DNA from 2 places in the Shewanella sedimentimangrovi genome. Region 2 is predicted to be linked to the other one. Evidence: riboswitches for the same ligand, from Rfam matches in the RefSeq annotation. Region 2 holds a riboswitch; the other holds the start of a gene.
What was found. Region 2 has a riboswitch for lysine ahead of lysC (lysine-sensitive aspartokinase 3). Riboswitches for the same ligand answer to the same signal wherever they lie in the genome.
Positions count from the first base shown of each region.

Region 1: linked by a shared signal. The riboswitch ahead of JYB85_RS05780 (Na+/H+ antiporter NhaC family protein) and the one ahead of lysC (lysine-sensitive aspartokinase 3) in region 2 are both predicted to bind lysine.

Region 1 covers NZ_CP071502.1:1,377,946-1,387,527, reverse strand. The annotation lists gene JYB85_RS05820 (M9 family metallopeptidase) at 1-686, opposite strand, end outside; gene nirK (copper-containing nitrite reductase) at 1,080-2,255, shown strand; gene JYB85_RS05810 (hypothetical protein) at 2,302-3,156, shown strand; gene JYB85_RS05805 (SCO family protein) at 3,174-3,833, shown strand; gene JYB85_RS05800 (copper chaperone PCu(A)C) at 3,844-4,335, shown strand; gene JYB85_RS05795 (Crp/Fnr family transcriptional regulator) at 4,459-5,220, shown strand; gene JYB85_RS05790 (GNAT family N-acetyltransferase) at 5,275-5,700, opposite strand; gene JYB85_RS05785 (thymidine kinase) at 5,691-6,269, opposite strand; gene JYB85_RS05780 (Na+/H+ antiporter NhaC family protein) at 6,375-7,940, opposite strand; lysine riboswitch at 8,022-8,225, opposite strand; gene JYB85_RS05775 (electron transfer flavoprotein subunit alpha/FixB family protein) at 8,350-9,273, opposite strand; gene JYB85_RS05770 (electron transfer flavoprotein subunit beta/FixA family protein) at 9,274-9,582, opposite strand, start outside.
Region 2 covers NZ_CP071502.1:652,560-662,141, forward strand. The annotation lists gene JYB85_RS02660 (class 1 fructose-bisphosphatase) at 1-845, opposite strand, end outside; gene JYB85_RS02665 (S9 family peptidase) at 1,105-3,333, shown strand; gene arcA (two-component system response regulator ArcA) at 3,469-4,185, opposite strand; gene JYB85_RS02675 (DUF3293 domain-containing protein) at 4,748-5,179, shown strand; lysine riboswitch at 5,309-5,485, shown strand; gene lysC (lysine-sensitive aspartokinase 3) at 5,618-6,976, shown strand; gene JYB85_RS02685 (succinylglutamate desuccinylase/aspartoacylase family protein) at 6,976-8,082, shown strand; gene JYB85_RS02690 (hypothetical protein) at 8,158-8,658, shown strand; gene JYB85_RS02695 (rhombosortase-dependent M36 family metallopeptidase) at 8,744-9,582, opposite strand, start outside.

The DNA.
Region 1 (9,582 bases), 730 kb from region 2:
TGGGCGCTGTCTATCAAAATCACCGCCTCGGACAAGACATCGCCGTTGGCGGAGCTGATATCGAAGGCGTGGGGGTTAGCAAAAAACTGCTGCAAGGCCGCCAGGCTGGCGCTGTCGAGTGCCGCGCCATAGGCGCCCACCTCATCCACCAGCCCCCACTGCACAAAGTATCCCGCGCGCAGGTAGGTAATGAGATTCAGCAGGTGGCCATCATCGACACCGGTATAGGCAGGTGCCATCTGGGCCAGGCGGTTGCTGACGCTGACCATGTCCGCCTCGTTGAACAGCGCCTGGGCATAATCTGTGCCCGCGTTGAAAAAGGCGTTCACGCAGGACAAGTCCGCCGCCAACAGGGCGTCGGTCAGGGCCGTGCCCGTAAGCGGCGCTATCTCAGCAGCACTGCACGCGCCGGCGGCCGTGGTCAGTTGCTGCTGAGCAGGCTGCCTGGCCGCGCCGGAGTCGGGCTGCCTGTTTGCCAGCTTATCGGTCGGTTTGTGTGAATGGAGTTGTTGTTTCAGGGTAGTGGTTGTTGCGTTGGGTGCGGCCTCAACCGGCAGCACCTGTGCCTTGGACGCAAGCTGATCCCGGGTCGGATGACCGGGGTTCAGTCCGTCTGCCATGGCCATGCCAGGCAACAAGGTACAGAGCAGCGTCAGGGGCGCGCGTTTGGTTCGCAATCTGTTCATGGATCAGTCCTGTTTTAGGTTTGTTATTGAAGACTGGAGCGATACTGCGGCATCCGCTGGCGAAATTAGCATATTTTATACAATATAAAACACCCCTCTTTAGTGTACTTTTTCTACACCACTGTCACTTTGACCATGGAATTTTGTGGCCTGGATCCCATCGTCAGCGAGAGTAAAACCGGGATCACGGCCGACATCGATTTTCTGACTTAAAAGATGATCTCTCTCGCAATTTTCTTCTTTAAACACGCATTTCAAATGCAACTTGATTAATGTCAATTCCAACGCCGCCAAGGAGCATAGTCTTAAGCACAAGCAAGACATTCACCCTCAGCTCCTGGAGCGGCGAAACATCCCAATCCAGGAAGAAAAAGTAAAAATACGGAGCATTCAATGGATAAGCACAATCAACAATCCGGTGTTATCAACGAACAACGTCGTCAGTTTCTCGGTGGCTCAGTAGGTATTGGCCTGGTGGGTGCCGGTCTGGCAGCCGGTCTGATGTCAGCCCCTGCCGCTGCAACCGGTGCAGCCCGTAAAGATGACCGCATGGCCAACTACAGCGCTGATCAGCTGGAGCGTGTAAAACTGGATTTGGTGCCACCACCAATGGTGCCCAAGCACGACCAAATCGCCACGGGCAAGCCCAAGGTAGTGGAAGTGAAACTGGTGATCGAAGAGAAACAGGTCGAGCTGGAAAACGGCACCAAGGCCTGGGTTTGTGCCTTCAACGGCAGCGTGCCCGGTCCGCTGATTGTGTGTCACCAGCATGACTTTGTGGAGCTGACCCTGGTTAACCCTGCCAGCAACAATCTGGCCCACAACATCGACCTGCACTCAGCCACCGGCGCTCTGGGTGGCGGTGAGCTGACCCTGGTATCTCCAGGTCAGGAAGTCACCTTCCGCTTCAAGGCCACCAAGGCCGGTACCTTCGTGTACCACTGTGCCCCGGGTGGCGCCATGATCCCATGGCACGTGGCCATGGGTATGCATGGTGCCATCATGGTACTGCCACGGGATGGTCTGAAAGATGCCCAGGGCAACCCTCTGCACTACGACAAGGCCTACTATGTGGGTGAAGCCGACTTCTATATTCCCAAAGATGCCAACGGCAAATACAAGGAATTCAAGACAGTCATGGACAGCATGCAGGACGTCATGGACGTAATGAAAACCCTGACCCCATCCCATGTCGTGTTCAACGGTGCCGTGGGCGCTCTGACCGGCAAGAACGCCATGACCGCCAAGGTGGGTGAATCAGTACTCTTTGTACACTCCCAGGCCAACCGCGACACCCGTCCGCACATCATCGGTGGTCACGGTGACTATGTCTGGGCCGCCGGTTCCTTCACCGACGCACCACAGACCAACCTGGAAACCTGGATGGTCGCCGGTGGCAGCGCGGCAGCCGCACTGTACAACTTCCGTCAGCCAGGCCTCTATGCCTACGTTAACCACAACCTGATTGAAGCCATCATGAAAGGTGCCGCAGCCCACATCAAGGTGGAAGGCGAGTGGGACGACAACCTGATGGTACAGGTGAAAAAACCAGGCGCCATCACAGCCTGAGTCCGGATGCGGGGGTGACTTCACCCCCGCTTTTTTTGGAGGTCCCATGAAAGGTCCCTTTGCCACGCCTCTGTCAGCCCTAATCTCTGCCCTGCTGTTTGGTCCCCTGTTCATCCAACCTGCCCTGGCGGCCACGCCCTCGGATTATCTGATTCAAAGCGCTGTGTATCAGTGGTACGGCGAACTGGATCTGGGCATACAGCCCAAGGCGACTGTGAATACCGATCTGGCCGAATATCCCACTGGCAAGCCTGTTGCCGGGGCGCACCAGATACTGGCCATTGACCAAATCGCTGAAGAAAATGGTCGTCTGAGGTTGGAGGTAGAACTGGAATACCAGGCACGGGATGCCGGCCCCGGCGAAGGCCGCTACCTGATCCAAACCCTGACGCTGGAGAACAGTGATTCGGCACCCCGGGCCGGTCCGACCCTGATTGCCAGCGAAACCCAAGTGAATGAAATCGATGAACTCAGTGGCCAATTCCGTCCCGCCGCTGAGCAAAACCTGATCCGCGCCCTGCTGTTTCGCTGGACCCAGGCCCTGGACTATCCCGGCTCCCAAGCCTTGACCGCTATGCTGCTGCCAGATGCCGCCTTCACCAGCCCCGAACCCGGCCAGTTGAGCCCGGTCAGCTATCAAGGGGCGCTGCAGGCCCTGAACAACCAAAACAGCCGCCGGGCCATCAAAAACCTCAGCATAGGCACAGCCCTGGCCGATGGCAGCTATCCGGTAAGTTTGGAATACCAGTGGAGCGCCACCAATCAATGGGGCGAAACCGAACTGGCCCGCGTCGGCGTCAACATGACAGTGCTGGTGCGCGATGGCCGGGCCCTGATTGCAAATTACCAAAGCCAATATTTACCCCCGGTCACCGATCCCGGTGCCGAGATCCGTTGCTGAGCCTAAAGGAGAATCCCATGCTGTCACACCTGTCCTTTCGCCCACTGCGCGCCCACTTTCCCCGCCGTCTGTTGTCGGCCCTGTCCCTGTCGCTGGGACTGAGCCTGGCCCTGCCCGCCTTTGCCGATATGCCAATTCTCAAAGGCATAGGCGGCGATTTCAGCCTGCAGAGCAGCCGCGGCGGTGAGGTACGGCTGTCGGATTTCAAAGATAAGGTGGTGCTGATGTTTTTCGGCTACACCAATTGCGCCGACATTTGTCCCACCACCATGGCCCACATCAGCCAACTGATGAAACAGCTGGAACCCGGGCAGCGGGAGCGGGTGCAGGTGCTGTTTGTCAGCATCGACAGCGATTACGACACCCCCACCCACCTGAACAAGTACCTGAGCTATTTTGACCCCAGCTTTATCGGCCTGGTGGACAGCCGCGAAAAAATCGATGCGGTGGCCGGGCTGTACCATGCCGACTACATCAAGTTGGCCGATGAAAAGGTCACCACCGAATACAAAAAGCTCAGTCTGGAAGACAAGAGTCAGCCGGCCCAAAAGGGCTTCCTCTATTCCCACAGCGCCAAAATCTTTGTCATTGATGGCCGTGGCCGGGTACGGGGTTTCTTTTATACCGGCACAGCGCTCGATGAAATGCGCAGTCAAATTGCCAGCCTGCTGGGCTGAAGGAGAACTTATGCGACAGCTTAAATTGAAATCCACCTTGGCCACCCTGCTGCTGATGTCTTTTAGCAGCCTTGCCGGCGACCTGATGGTCCATGACGCCTGGATCCGCGCCATGCCGCCAACATCAAGGGTGGTTCCCCTGTACCTGACACTGCACAACGGCGGTGACAAGGAACTGGTTCTGAGCAGCATTGCCAGCCCCAGGGGGGAGATAGAGCTGCACCAAACGGTGCAGGAAGGCGAGATGATGAAGATGCTGCCGGTGGACAGCATACGCATACCGGCCCATGGCATGGTCAAGCTGGAACCCCAGGGACTGCACGCCATGATGTCTGACTTCAATGCCGGTGTGCCCGAGCAAGGTGAAGAGGTGTCTTTGGTGCTCACCCTGGCGGACGGTGAAACGCTTCAGGCCAAGGCCAGGGTCACCCAGTTCGGTGGCAAGGCTCAGGACAGCGCCAAAGCGGATCAGGGTATGCACGATCACAGCATGCATCACTGAGGATCCGATACAAGACAGGGAAAGCCGTTATCGGCGGTCATGGTCAGCTTCCTGCGCTGGATCACAAATTGTTAACCGAATTTGGGGTAATTTGTGCGCCACAGGAAGTTGCAAGGAATATGCATGATTACCGATTCCGCCATCAAAGCTGCTGTACACAGCCATCACCTGTTTGCCGCCCTGAGTCAGGGTGAGCTGGAGCAGTTGCTCGGCAGCGCTGCCCGCATTCAGCTTGCCCCGCAGGAAACCCTGTTTCGCCAGGGGGATGTTGCCAAGCGTTTTTATCTGGTGATCCAGGGACACCTGCAATTGTACCGCACCAGCTTGCAGGGCCAGGACAAGGTCATTGAAGTGGTCCGCGAGGGCCGCACCTTTGCCGAGGCTCTGATGTTTTCCCAGCAGGCCAGCTATCCCGTGTCGGCCCAGGCTGTGTCCGAATGTATTCTGGTCAGCTTTGACAGTGAAATCTATCTGGGGCTGCTCAAGCGCAACGCCGACGCCTGCATTGCCATCATGGCCGCCATGAGCGTCCGGCTGCGTAAAGATCTCAACGAAGTGGAACTCTTGTCGGTGCAAAACGCCCAGTCACGGCTGCTGCTGTTTCTGATGCGTAACCTGAAACGCACCGGCGATAACCAGGGCGTGGTGGAGCTGGATATTCCCAAGCGGGTGCTGGCGTCGAGGCTATCGATTCAGCCGGAAACCTTTTCCCGGTTAATGAAGAAAATGCTCACCGAGGGACTTATTCGCGAGTGCCGCGGTGCCATACATATCGATGACATAGGCCAGCTGTATGCCAGCGCCAATATCCCCTTGGAAGACGCGCAGCTGCAGGCCACAGCCATGCCCTGCGAACGGATAAATATCCTCACCCTCAGCAACTGAGGCCAGGATTGATGGCCGACGGTGCTCAGTCCAGCTTGATGAAATAACGCCAGGTTATAGCGAAATGCAGTAGCGATAAGAAGTGCGGCTCATACCCTGGGCCTCATACCAGGCCTGGGCCTGGGTGCGTGACAGCGAGGTGGTCAGTTCCAGCGCCTTACAGCCGCGGCCTTTGGCCAGTTCCTGCGCCTTTTGCAACAATGCCTTGCCAACACCCTGCCCGCGGCAATGCTCGTCGGTCACCAGGGCCGTTATCCTGCACTGCAGGGCTGCGGCCGGAAAATAAAAGAAAAACAGCAGGCTCATCAGCCCCACTGGCCTGTCGCCGTCAAAGGCCAGCAGGCACAGGCTGTTGTCATCCTTTTCGCTGCGTTTGAGCAGCTCAACCACTGCATCCAGCGGGTGTTGATAACCCAGCTGCGCCAGCAGCGCCTGTACCGCCGTGGCGTCTTGCTCCGTGGCAGTACGGATCAATCCCATACCAATTCCTGGAAGTGTTTACGGCACACGGACTCGTAGCTTTCATTGCCGCCAATGGCCACCTGAGCCCCTTCGCGCACCGGATTGCCCAGGCTATCGCGGCGCACCACCATATTGGCCTTGCGACCGCAGTAACAAATGGTCTTGAGTTCCACCAGCTTGTCGGCCCAGGCTAGCAGATACTGGCTGCCGCTGAACAGCTCGCCCTGGAAATCGGTACGCAGGCCATAACAGAGCACGGGAATATCCAGTTTATCCACCACGGCCGTCAACTGACGCACCTGATCCTTGGCGAGGAACTGGCTCTCATCGATAAGCACACAGTGCAACGGGGTCGCGGCGTGGGCCGTGGCTATCATGTCGAGCAGGTTGTCATTGGCACCAAATACCTGGGCGTCCGATTGGATACCGATACGGGAGGCCACCTTGCCCAGGCCGTACCTGTCGTCAATGGACGCGGTCATCACCAAGGTGTTCATCCCCCGCTCGCGGTAGTTGTAGGAAGATTGCAGCAAAGAGGTGGATTTACCGGCGTTCATGGCCGAGTAATAAAAATAGAGCTGTGCCAATGGGGGAGTTCCTGTCCTTATCTCAAACGGCGGCTATCTTAGCATCAAATTGCGCCGAAAGTCCCGCGGCGCCTCCCTGCGCCGCGGCCATGGACTGTCACTGCGTCAGTCGCGGGCGCCGGACTTGTGTTTCAGCCACAGCACCGCCACCACGAAGGTCAGGGAGGCCGCACCGAAACCGGCCCATACGGACTCTATCATACCCATCACCGTATAACCCACCAGGCTGATGATGGCGACAATCAGGGCATATGGCAGCTGGGTCAGCACATGGTCTATGTGATGGCAGCTGGCGCCGGTGGAGGACAAAATCGTGGTGTCGGAAATAGGTGAGCAGTGATCGCCAAACACGGCGCCGGCTAGCACAGATGCCAGCATGGGCAGCATCATGGCACTGTGACTGCCCATGGCCATATCGGCGGCTATGGGCAACATGATGCCAAAGGTGCCCCAGCTGGTGCCGGTGGCGAACGCCGTCAGGCCTGCCAGCACAAACATCAGCGCCGGCAGCAGGGCAAATGGCAGGTTGCCACCGGCCAGACTGGCCATGTATTTACCCGTGCCAAGTTCTCCTATGATGCCTGCTATGGTCCAGGCAAACAGCAAGATATACAGCGCCGGGACCATGGAACGGGCCCCTTGTACCGCGGCGTGTTTGACCAACCGAGGAGCCATGCCCTGCCACAGCACCAGTGCCAGGGTGGCACTGAGTCCCAACAGCGCACCAAAAAACAGCGATGCGCCCACATCCGTTTTCTCAAAGGCACCAATCAGTGAGAAAGGCAGGCCGGCATCGGCCAGTGCCATGGCGCCGCTGCCGATCATAAAGCTGACCGTCGCCAGCACCAGCACACCTATGGGCACAAACAAGCCGGCGACCTTACCGCTGCCCTCTTCGGGCAACTCGACATTGCTGCCCGGAGGCACGCCCTTGGTTTCATCATAAAGGTTGCCGCGCAGGGCATCTTGCTCATGCCGGCGCATGGCCCCCACATCCAGACCGAACAGCACCACGCACAGCAATAATGCCAGGGCAAAAATGGCATAGAAGTTCATCGGGATCAGTTGGATAAATACCGCCAGGTGGCCGGTGTCGCTGATGCCATGGGACGCGAGAATGCCACCTATCAGGGCGATGATATAAGCCCCCCAACTGGATACAGGGGAAATCACACACACGGGCGCGGCGGTGGAGTCCAGCAGATAAGCCAGCTTGGCCCGGGACACATAATACCTGTCGGTCAGGGGCCGGGCGATGGAGCCCACCACCAGGCTGTTGAAATAGTCGTCGATAAAGACCACACAGCCCAGAAACAGGGTCAGCAACTGGGCATCACGTTTAGTGCGGATCCGAACCCTGGCCCAGTCGGCAAAGGCCCGGGCCGCGCCACTGGCGCTGATAAGGGCGGTGATCATCCCAAGCAGCACCAGAAATCCCAGAATGTATAAATTCCAGCTGTTGGGGGCACCATCGCTCCACACCAGGGCGACAACCCGTTCACCCAGCAGCAGGCAGGCATCAAGGGGAGAAAAGTCGCTCAGCAGCAGGATCCCGGCCACAATGCCCAGCCCAAGGGACACCAGCACCCTGCGGGTCAAAATAGCCAGCACAATTGCCACCACGGGTGGCAGCAGAGACAGCGCCGATTCGGCGTAACTCATTACAGTCATTGAATTTAATCTTCGTTTGGTTAACGAATGGAGGGCAACTGAAGCGGTGTAAAAGCACAATGAATTGCAGCGGGCACCAGTCCTTTCAGTAGCGCTCCACAGTAAATACGACAGCCCGTCATCCCGACAGGCATTTACTATGGCAGTGCGGTTCCTTATCGGAAACAGCACCAGCAGGCGGGTGTGATTCCCCTATCCCACTTCGGCGTCATAGCCCTTTCACGGTCGATCACCGGCATCACCCTAGCGACCGTTACTTTTGCCTGACGCACCTCTACTTTTTATAGCTGAACTTTCTATAACCGACCTGTGCCAAAAATACGCGGTTAACTGAATTTAACGGGGCGTAAAAAACACAGGCGCCCCCGGGGGTATCCCCGGGGGCGCCTATCCTGACGCAGATTAAGGCTTAAAGCAACTCAATCAGCTTGGGGACTGCCTCGAACAGATCCGCCGCCAGACCATAGTCTGCCACCTGGAAGATGGGCGCTTCGGGATCTTTGTTAATGGCAACAATCACCTTGGAGTCTTTCATACCGGCCAGATGCTGGATGGCACCTGAGATACCGACAGCGATATACAATTGTGGCGCCACTATCTTACCGGTTTGACCCACCTGCAGATCGTTGGGCACGAAGCCTGCGTCCACTGCGGCGCGGGATGCGCCCACCGCAGCACCCAGTTTGTCGGCCAATTGCTCAAGCAGGGCGAAGTTTTCACCGCTGCCCATGCCACGGCCACCGGACACTATCACACCGGCGTTGCCAAGCTCGGGACGCTCGGATACAGACAGCTCTTGGGATACGAAGCTGGTCTTGGACTCAAATACCTGATCCAGCTTGGCGACCGGTGCCGGTGCGCCGCTGGCAGCCGCGTCAAAGGCACTGGCACGGACTGTCATGACTTTCTTGTCATCCAGACTGGTGACAGTGGCCATGGCGTTACCGGCATAGATGGGGCGCACGAAGGTGTTGGCGTCTTTGATTTGAACCACTTCGGACAATTGAGCCACATCCAGCAGTGCCGCGACCCGTGGCAACATGTCTTTGCCCATGCTGCTGGCAGGAGCAAGAATATGGCTGTAATCGCCGGCCAGCGACAACACCAGGGCCGCCATATTGTCGGCCAGATGGGCTGCATAAACGGCATTATCGGCCAGCAGGACCTTGGACACGCCGTCAATGGCGGCGGCAGCATCGGCGACGGCGGCGCAGTTGGCACCGGCCACCAGCAGGTGTACGTCTCCACCAATGGCCTTGGCCGCAGTCACTACCTTGGCGGTATCCAGTTTCAGACTGGCATTATCATGTTCTGCAACTACTAAAATGGCCATTTAGATCACCTTCGCTTCGTTTTTCAGTTTTTCCACCAGTTCCTCAACCGAGGCAACCATGATGCCGGCCTGACGGGCCGCAGGTGCATTGACGCTTACCAGATTCTGGTGTGACTTCAGAGTCACGCCCAAATCGGCCGCGGTCACAGTGTCCAGGGGCTTGCGCTTGGCCTTCATGATGTCGGGCAGCTTGGCATAACGGGGCTCGTTCAGACGCAAGTCTGTGGTAATTACAGCTGGCATCGGCAGCTTCAGGGTTTGCAAACCGCCGTCCACTTCACGGGTCACCAGCAGGGTATTGCCTTCCAC
Region 2 (9,582 bases):
TTGCCGCCGGCCTGCTCGACCAGCAGGGCCATGGGGTTGGCTTCGTACATCAGGCGCAGCTTGAATGGCTTCTTGGGATCCTTGGTGTCGGTGGGGTAGGTGAACAGGCCGCCGCGGGACAGCACCCGGTGCACATCACCCACCATGGCGGCAATCCAGCGCATATTGAATGACTTGCCCCGTGGGCCTGCCTTGCCTTGAATCAGGTCGGCGATGTAGTTCTGCATCGCCGCTTCCCAGAAGCGCTGATTGGACATGTTGATGGCGAATTCGGCGGTGTCCTTGGGGATTTGCACCTCGGCCACGGTCAACAGGTATTCGCCGCTGACGGGATCCAGGGTAAAGAGTTGCACACCCTTGCCCGAGGTCAGGGCCAGCATGGTGGATGGGCCGTAGAGCACGTAACCGGCGGCAACCTGGTTGCGACCGGGCTGCAGGAAACTCTGCTCGCTGATCTCACCAATAGGGGCTGGCAAAACCGAGAATATGGTGCCCACCAGGGAGTTGATGTCGATGTTGGAGGAGCCATCCAAAGGGTCGAAGCACACCAGAAATTCGCCCTTGTCACCCAATACCACGACCTCATCTTCTTCTTCCGAGGCCAGGGCGCGCACGTGGCCATCGGCGGCCAGGGCATCTTTGAGCATGTCATTGGTGATCACGTCGAGTTTTTTCTGGCTTTCGCCCTGGACGTTCTCGGTACCGGCCACGCCGAGCACACCGGCGAGGGCACCTTTGCGCACGGCCTGGCTGATGTCCTTGGAGCTGTTGGCCAGGGTGGTCAGCAGCGCCGCCAGAGCCGGGGACAACTGGGCTTGATTCAGGTATTGGGACAGGGTCTGCATGTTATGTCCTTAACAGAAAGTGAGGTCTTGATGATTTTTGCCGCCAATGATACCCGAGATTGATGAATTTTTCAGTGCGTTCCCGCATTGGATTGGCTGTACTCCCCAGGGAAGCATGCTGAACCTTTATTTACAGTATCGGCTTTGGTAAACCTCACAATTTAGGGCAGAATGAGGCCTGTTTCGCCATGGCCACAAGGGCCGGGCATGGACCCCAATGGATAGAATAATGATTAAAAATTGGTTAGGGACTATGTTGATGAGCAGTGGCTTATTGGCTGTTGGTGTTGGACTTGGCAATCAAGTGTTGGCGGCCCAGGCATTTCCGGGGGCAGGCACAGAGCCTTTGGCCATCGCGCGCATGTATGCTTCTCCTGCGCTGGCGGGCACCAGTCCTCGGGGCTTAAGCCTGTCGCCGGACGGCAAACGGGTGACCTATTTGGCCGGTCGCGCTGACAATCAACATTTTTACGATCTGTGGCAGATGGATGTTGCCAGCGGCCAGGTCAGCCTGCTGCTGGATGCCGACAAACTGGCGGCCGGTGAGCTGTCGGATGAGGAAAAGGCCCGCCGTGAACGCAAGCGTATCTATGGCCAGGGCATTATGGAGTATTTTTGGGCCGATGACAGTCAGGCACTGCTGATCCCCGCCGCCGGTAAACTGTACTATTTCACCCCGGCTAACGGCGAGGTCAGGCTGCTGGCCACGGGTGAGGGCTTTGCCACCGATGCCAAATTGTCGCCCAAGGGCCATTATGTGTCCTTTGTCAGCGAGCAGAACCTGTTTGTTTACAATCTGCAGCAGAACAAGTTGCTTCAGTTGACCCAGGATGGCGGCGGTGCCATTAAAAATGCCATGGCGGAGTTTGTTGCTCAGGAAGAGATGGACCGCATGACGGGCTACTGGTGGGCGCCGGATGAGTCGGCCATCGCTTTCACCCGCATCGATGAATCAGGTGTCGAGTTGGTGACCCGCAACGAAATCTATGCCGATGGCATCAAGCTCACCGAGCAGCGTTATCCCTATGCCGGCAAGGCCAACGTTGAGATTGCCTTGGGTGTGGTGACCCTGGCCTCCGGCAACACCTCTTGGGTGGCGCTGGGCCAGGATAAGGACATCTATCTGCCGCGGGTGGATTGGTTACCGGACAGCAAGCAGCTGAGTTTTCAATGGCAGAGCCGCAATCAGCAGCGGCTGGAACTGCGCAAAGTGGCCATCAAGCAACCGGACAGTTCAACCCTGCTGCTGGCGGAGACCAGCAAGGCCTGGGTGAATCTCAATAACGATTTGCACTTTCTCAAGCAAAGCTCCGATTTCCTCTGGGCCTCGGAGCGGGACGGTTTCAAGCACCTGTATTTGTTTGACGCGCACGGCAAACTCAAGAGCCAGCTGACTCAAGGAAACTGGGCCGTCGATGAGGTAGAGTTTGTCGACGAACAGGCAGGTATGGTCTATTTCAGCGGTCGCATGGATAAGGTCACGGAAAAGCACCTTTACCGGATTAGCCTCAAAGGCGGAACGCCCGAACGCCTTAGCCAGGCAGCTGGCATGCATAGCCCGGTGTTTGCGGAAGATAAGGCGGTGTATCTGGACTATTTCAACAGCCTGAGTCAACCGCCCCAGATAAGTCTCCACGATGGCAACGGCAAGCGCCTGGCCTGGGTGGAGGAGAATGCGGTGAAAGCCGGCCATCCCCTGTATCCCTTTGCCGGCCTGTGGCAATTGCCTGAGTTTGGCACCATCAAGGCCGATGATGGCCAGGCCTTGCATTATCGCTTGTTCAAGCCGGTCGATTTCGATGCCAGCAAGCGTTATCCGGTGTTGGTGCGGGTTTATGGCGGACCCCATGCACAGATGGTGGTCAACAGTTGGAACGAGCAGGATTACTTTACCCAGTATCTGTTGCAACAGGGTTACCTGGTATTCCAGCTGGATAACCGCGGCTCGGCCCACAGGGGGACCCGCTTTGAGCAGGTGATCTACCGAAACATGGGCGATGCCGAGGTGCGGGATCAGGTGGCGGGCGTGGACTATCTGCGCACGCTGCCCTTTGTGGCCGGAGACAGGATTGGCATTTTTGGTCACAGCTATGGCGGCTACATGGCGTTGATGAGCCTGTTCAAGGCGCCTGAGCATTTCAAGGCGGCCATATCCGGCGCCCCCGTGACCGACTGGCGCCTGTATGACAGTCATTACACCGAGCGTTACATGGGCACTCCGCAGGATAACGAAGCCGGTTATGACGCATCCAGTGTGCTGCCCCATGTGAAGGGGTATCAGGGCGGCTTGTTGATGTACCACGGCATGGCCGATGACAACGTGTTGTTTGAGAACAGTACCAAGGTATTCAAAGAGTTGCAGGATCAGGGCAAGCTGTTCCAACTCATGACCTATCCCGGCTCCAAGCACTCGATGCGTGGCGATAAGGTGCGGGCCCATCTGTACCTGACGTTGGCGGATTTCCTTGACCGAGAATTGAAGCATTAATATAGAAAAAGCCAGTCTACGGACTGGCTTTTTTATTGATGGACCCCTGCGGGCCGCAATCCGCGTATTCAAAGAGGCACAATAAAAAAGCCAACCCCGGGGTTGGCTTTTTATCACAGATGCAGCGGAGCTGGATTAGTCGTCCAGGTTGCCGCAGAAACGATAACCTTCACCGTGAATGGTGGCGATGATCTCCGGCGTGTCCGGCTGGCTCTCGAAGTGCTTGCGGATACGGCGAATGGTCACGTCCACGGTACGGTCGTGTGGCTTGAGCTCACGGCCGGTCATCTTCATCAGCAGATCGGCACGGCTGAGGATCTTGCCTGGGTTCTCCACAAAGTGCAGCATGGCGCGGAATTCGCTGCGCGGCAGTTTGTAGGATTCACCCTGGGGGCTCACCAGCGAACGGCTGTTGATTTCCAGGCTCCAGCCATTGAAGCGATACACTTCAACTGAGCTTTTCTCTTCTGTCTCGGCGCCTGCGCTGTTGACGCGGGTCAGAAGGTTACGGGCACGAATGGTCAGTTCGCGGGGATTGAACGGCTTGGTAATATAATCGTCCGCGCCAATTTCCAGCCCCAGGATCTTATCGACCTCGTTATCACGGCCTGTCAGGAAGATAAGACCAATGTTGTTGATTTCACGCAGTTCACGTGCAAGCAACAAACCATTCTTACCGGGTAGATTGATATCCATCACCACCAGGTTGACCTTGTTTTCCTGCAGGGCTTTATGCATTTCTGCGCCATCATTGGCTTCAGTAACCACATATCCTTCTGCCTCGAAAATACTTCTCAATGTATTACGGGTTACAGCTTCATCTTCAACGATAAGAATGTGCGGGTTTTGCATATCAAGTACCTAAGTTAATCAAATCTTTGCTAATCATAAGTGCCCGTCGCCCCGGGCTCTCTACCAAAACGCTGACTGGATCAGTGGTCACGCAAGTGCTTTCAAAGACGGGTCTGAACGGCAATACACTTGATGATTAGTACAAATCGCCAGCTGTCACAGGAAGTCGCGGCCGTACTTTCTTCGATAATCCAAGGCCAGGGAAGGTCCCTTAGCCATTGTTTTTCTGTAAAGTTTACATGTTAAATTCAATGTAGATCACATTTGCTTCGGCCGTGTAGTCATACTGCGACAGCAGAGTCCGGTTATGTAACATTTTATGTCAATGTACGGCCGGATGCTTGGATGGCTACGAGCGGCATTGTACTCGTTTTAGGCATTTGTTAACAATTGAAATGTTAACAAATCGGCTGCTCTGGTTGGTTAATATTTGTTAACGCAAATAATGTTTATAAAAATTAAGTGGTTAAAGTTAAATCTTGTCATGGCTGTGCCTGAGGGCTGGGCAAGAGGTTTCAGTCTGCTAAACTGTATCGGGTTCTGAAAGATGAAAAGCAACATCATGGAATGTCAGATCAATCACCTCTGGTCCCTCTATCAACAGACCGAATTTCTGTTGATGCAGAATATTTCCCCCGACACCTCGTTTGCCATTATTACCGCCCATAATCCCCGCGGCGAACTGCTGTCCGAATGTCAGAATCGTCTCAGGGACCGACAGCTATTGGCGGACATAGAGGCCCTGGGCGTCCCCTATCGAGCCTTGGTCGGCACCAGTCCGGATTTGCAGCATAAAGAAAAAAGCTGGGCGGTATTTATGGAGGCCGGTGATGTGTTGGCGCTGGCCGAAAAATACCAACAAAATGCCATTTATTATGTGGAGCAGGACAGGTTGAAACTGCTGCCCTGCTTAATGCCCGGCCCTGAGTTGCAGCTCGGCAGCTTCCGCAGCAGAGCCCGCCTTATTGGCTCCATGGCCGACTTCGACTGTTAGACCTTCCTTGATACGTTGGCAGTGTTGAATTCTGCCAGCCAAACTCTTTGCGCTATATTTAACCGGTCAAAAAATGTCATTGACTTGGGGCGGGCTTTATTGCTACTTTTTTGGTCCCTTCCCTTGGGAAGGCACAGAAGAGGAGCGTCAACTAGGTAGCCGTTTCGAGGAGCATCCACTCCGATGACGAAAGGTGAGGGAGATTGACGCCGAGGTAATGCCATGTGGAATTGCATGTCGTTATCGGTCGGCCAGGCTGAATCCTGTCGATTGTCACCTGTTTTTTGGTGGAGAGCTTCTGGTGACGATCGCTGTTTCCCTTCTATGGGGTGCTGTATCTTTGCACCAGGCTCTTCGAACGTATTTTGTTCGGAGCTGATTCATGAATATCCAATCTCTGTTTGTTATTGCTGCTTCCTGTTGTCGGGAGGTGTGCTGATGTCTCTGGTTGTTGCCAAATTCGGCGGTACCTCGGTGGCCAATTTCGACGCCATGTCACGTTGTGCCGACATAGTGCTCAATAATGAAGCCTGTCATCTGGTGGTGGTCAGTGCCTCCAGCGGTGTGACCAATTTGCTGGTGGAGTTGACCCAGGCCACGGTCAATGATGAACGGCGCCTGCAGCTGCTGAAGCAGATTGCCCAAATTCAATATGAAATCCTTGATTGTCTGACCCGCCCCCAGGATGTGGCTGCCCAGCTCGATAGCTTGCTGAGCCGCATTTCTGCACTGAGCGAGGCCTTGGTGCTCAACCGCAGCAAGGCGATTATGGATGAGCTGCTGTCCATGGGAGAGCAATGCTCGTCATTGCTGTTTGCCGCCGTGCTGCGGGAACGCGGCGCCAGCTCCAGCAGTTTCGATGTGCGTCAGGTGATGCTGACCGACAGCCACTTTGGCCGCGCCGAGCCGCAAATAAGCGAGATTGCCGAGCGCGCCCAGCAATGGCTGGCCCCTTTGCTGGTCAACCAGATTATTGTGACCCAGGGCTTCATCGGCGCCGATAGCGAGGGCCGAACCACCACCTTGGGTCGTGGTGGCAGTGACTATTCTGCCGCCCTGCTGGCCGAGGCCCTGCGGGCGGAGGCTGTGGAGATCTGGACCGATGTGGCCGGTATTTACACCACAGATCCCCGTTTGGCGCCCAATGCCCGTCCCATTAACGAAATCAGCTTCAGTGAAGCGGCGGAAATGGCCACCTTTGGTGCCAAGGTGTTGCACCCGGCCACCATACTGCCGGCGGTACGCCAGCAAATTCAGGTGTTTGTCGGCTCCAGCCGTGAACCGGAAAAGGGTGGCACCTGGATCCGTCATCAGGTTGAGAATCCGCCAACCTTCAGAGCCGTGGCGGTACGCCGGGATCAGACCCTGCTCAATCTCCACAGCCTGGAAATGCTGCATGCCCGTGGTTTCCTGGCCGAGACCTTTGCCACTTTGGCCCGGCACAAGATCTCCGTGGACCTCATCACCACCTCCGAGGTGAACGTATCCCTGACCCTGGATAAGACAGGATCGGACTCCAGCGGTCAGGGCCTGCTGAATGAGGCCCTGCTGCAGGAATTGTCCCAGCACTGCCGGGTCCGGGTTGAAGACGGCCTGGCGCTGGTGGCCATCATAGGTAACCGTATTGCCAGCACCGCCGGGATCTGCAAGCGGGTGTTCGAAGTGCTGGAACCCCACAATGTGCGGATGATTTGCCAGGGTGCCAGCCCTCACAATCTCTGCGTGCTGGTCTCCGAATCCGAAGCGGCTCAGGTGGTGAAGTCACTGCACCAAAATCTGTTCGAGGAGGGGCTGTAATGGCATTTGTAAAAAGTGCCGTTCCAGTCGGTGAATTGGCTGCGGGCCAGCCATTGGAGTTACCGGTCTACAGGCTCAAGGGGCAGGGGAGTGGACACCCCAGCGTTTATATCCAGGCCAACGTCCACGGTGCCGAGGTGCAGGGCAATGCGGTTATCTACCAGCTGATGAAGCTGCTGGAGCACTATCAGGTACTGGGAGACATTACTCTGGTGCCGCTTGCCAATCCGCTCGGGATAAACCAAAAGAGCGGTGAGTTTACCCTTGGCCGGTTTGATCCCATTACCGGGGTGAACTGGAATCGCGAGTACCTGGATCACGGCTTGGACATTCAGGCTTGGTATGCAGAGCATGCCCACTTGGATGATGCGGCTTTGGTGATGGCCTTTCGCTCTACCCTGGTGGAAAGCTGCCAGGCGAGGCTGAATAATTCCTGGGGCGTGACCACGGGTCACAGGCAGGCGGTGACCTTGCAGGCCATGGCCCACAACGCGGACATAGTGCTTGATCTGCACACCGGCCCCAAGTCATGCAAGCATCTGTACTGCCCAGAGTTTGATTGTGCCGCAGCACAGTATTTTTCCATTCCCTACACCCTGCTGATCCCAAACAGTTTTGGTGGTGCCATGGACGAAGCGGCCTTTGTGCCCTGGTGGACCCTGGCCGAGGTGGCAAAGGCAACCGGTCGAAATCTGGGGGGCAAGGTGGCCGCCTTCACCCTTGAGCTGGGCAGTCAGGAACGAATCGATCTGGCCGATGCCCTGGAAGATGCACAGGGTATATTGGCTTACCTCAGTCATCGCGGTGTGATTGCCGAGCACGTCGCCCCCAAGGCGATGAAGCGCCATGGCTGTTTACTGAAACACTATCGCAAATTCCACTCTCCCAAGGCGGGTATGGTGGAATATCTTGCCAAGGTGGGAGAGCCCCTGCTCGCCGGAGCTCCTCTGGTAAACCTGCTCAGGATGGACAGGTATGGCAGTGGTGAGGTATTGAGCACAGTGTCTTTACCCGAAGACTGTGTGCCGATACTGCATTTTGCCTCGGCCTCTGTGCATCAAGGCACAGAGCTGTATAAAGTTATGACGCAAGTGTTTGAGTTGTAGGGGATGACAATTTGGAAACTTGCTATTGGTGCTACATGTCGTACAGTGGGGGCAGAAGATTGAAAAGGAGAATTCATGAGAGCCCCTTATTTAATACTGCCATTGCTGGTGGCTTGCGGTGCCCAGGAACAGGCAAGTAATACGCAACGAAGCGCTTCGGCCGGTGAGCAGCCAGCCAAAGCTGTAATAGCCGACAATACAAAAACGAAGGCCAATCAGACCAAGGAGCCGAGGTTTTTACAACAGGGCAAGCTAGAGCATGTTTTTAACATCAATGGCACTAAGTTGCGGGCAAGCGAGCAGGCGTTACGACCGGGCACCCAGGTATTTGATATGTCTATTGGTACCTTTGCCACAGTCAAAAATTTTCTGGTGGTCATTTCTTCAGACGATGAAATCAGTTGGCAACAGGATTTTGAGGTCAGTAAGCTTGCTGCGGATACTTTCAGGCTCACTCCTCAGAATGATCAGCTTTCCATGGATGCCTGGTATAAGCGATTAAAGACTGAAAAAGGAATCGTGAGAGTTGAGTTGGGATTGGACTATTCTCTCAAGTCAGAAGTCGCTGATCATTAATGTGATAACCACTTCAACTTGAATTTTTGACATACTTATAAATAAAAAGAGCCGCATATCGCGGCTCTTTTTCATGCTCTAACTATTATGACTTACGGCGACGCAGAGCTGCGACGGGTAACAACAGCAGAGCCAACCATCCCAGGCTACCGCCTGAAGATTTGTCCGGACCGGCTGGTGGAGTTGGCACGTCATTAACCTTGACTGTGGTCTTGACGACAACGTCACCTGTGCCATCGTTTACTGTCAGAGTGAATTCCTGATCTTCGTTGGAGTTCACCTGGCCAGTAGCAACAGTCAGGGTGGCAGTGTTTGCACCTGTGAGAGTTGCGGCTGTACCAGCAGTCTGAGTCCAGGTATAAGTCAGGGTATCATCTGCGTTGGCGTCAATGGCGGTAGCGGTCAAAGTAAATGACTCACCTTCGGTCACACTGGCAGCACTGCTGGTCACGGTGACGTTCGGCAGACGGTTATCGCAGGGATTTGCATCGCCGGCAATCTGCTCATGGAACACGCTTGAGCTGATATTTTCGAAGGTGACATTGTCCACAATCCAGCCAAACTCATTGGAGTTGGTATCAGTGACGATACGGAAGCGGAAACGAACTTCGTTACCATTCAATGCAGTACCGAAATTTACTTTCTCCATGGTACCTGGCCATGGTGAGAAGCCGGTATATGTCATACGCTCTGGCAGCAGTTGGTTGAGCTCACCGGTATAACCACCTTCCTCGAATACACCGCCCATCTCCGTCACATCAACCCAGTCGCCGCCGTTGACACTGACTTCGACCACGCCGCCATCCCAGTTTTCTTCGATTTCGAAATACTGGAACCAGCTGATGGTGAAATCACCACCGTAGCCAATTTGTACCGGCTTGGTTTCGAAGGCCACATCGGATTCGAAGCCATTGTTGGCAATGT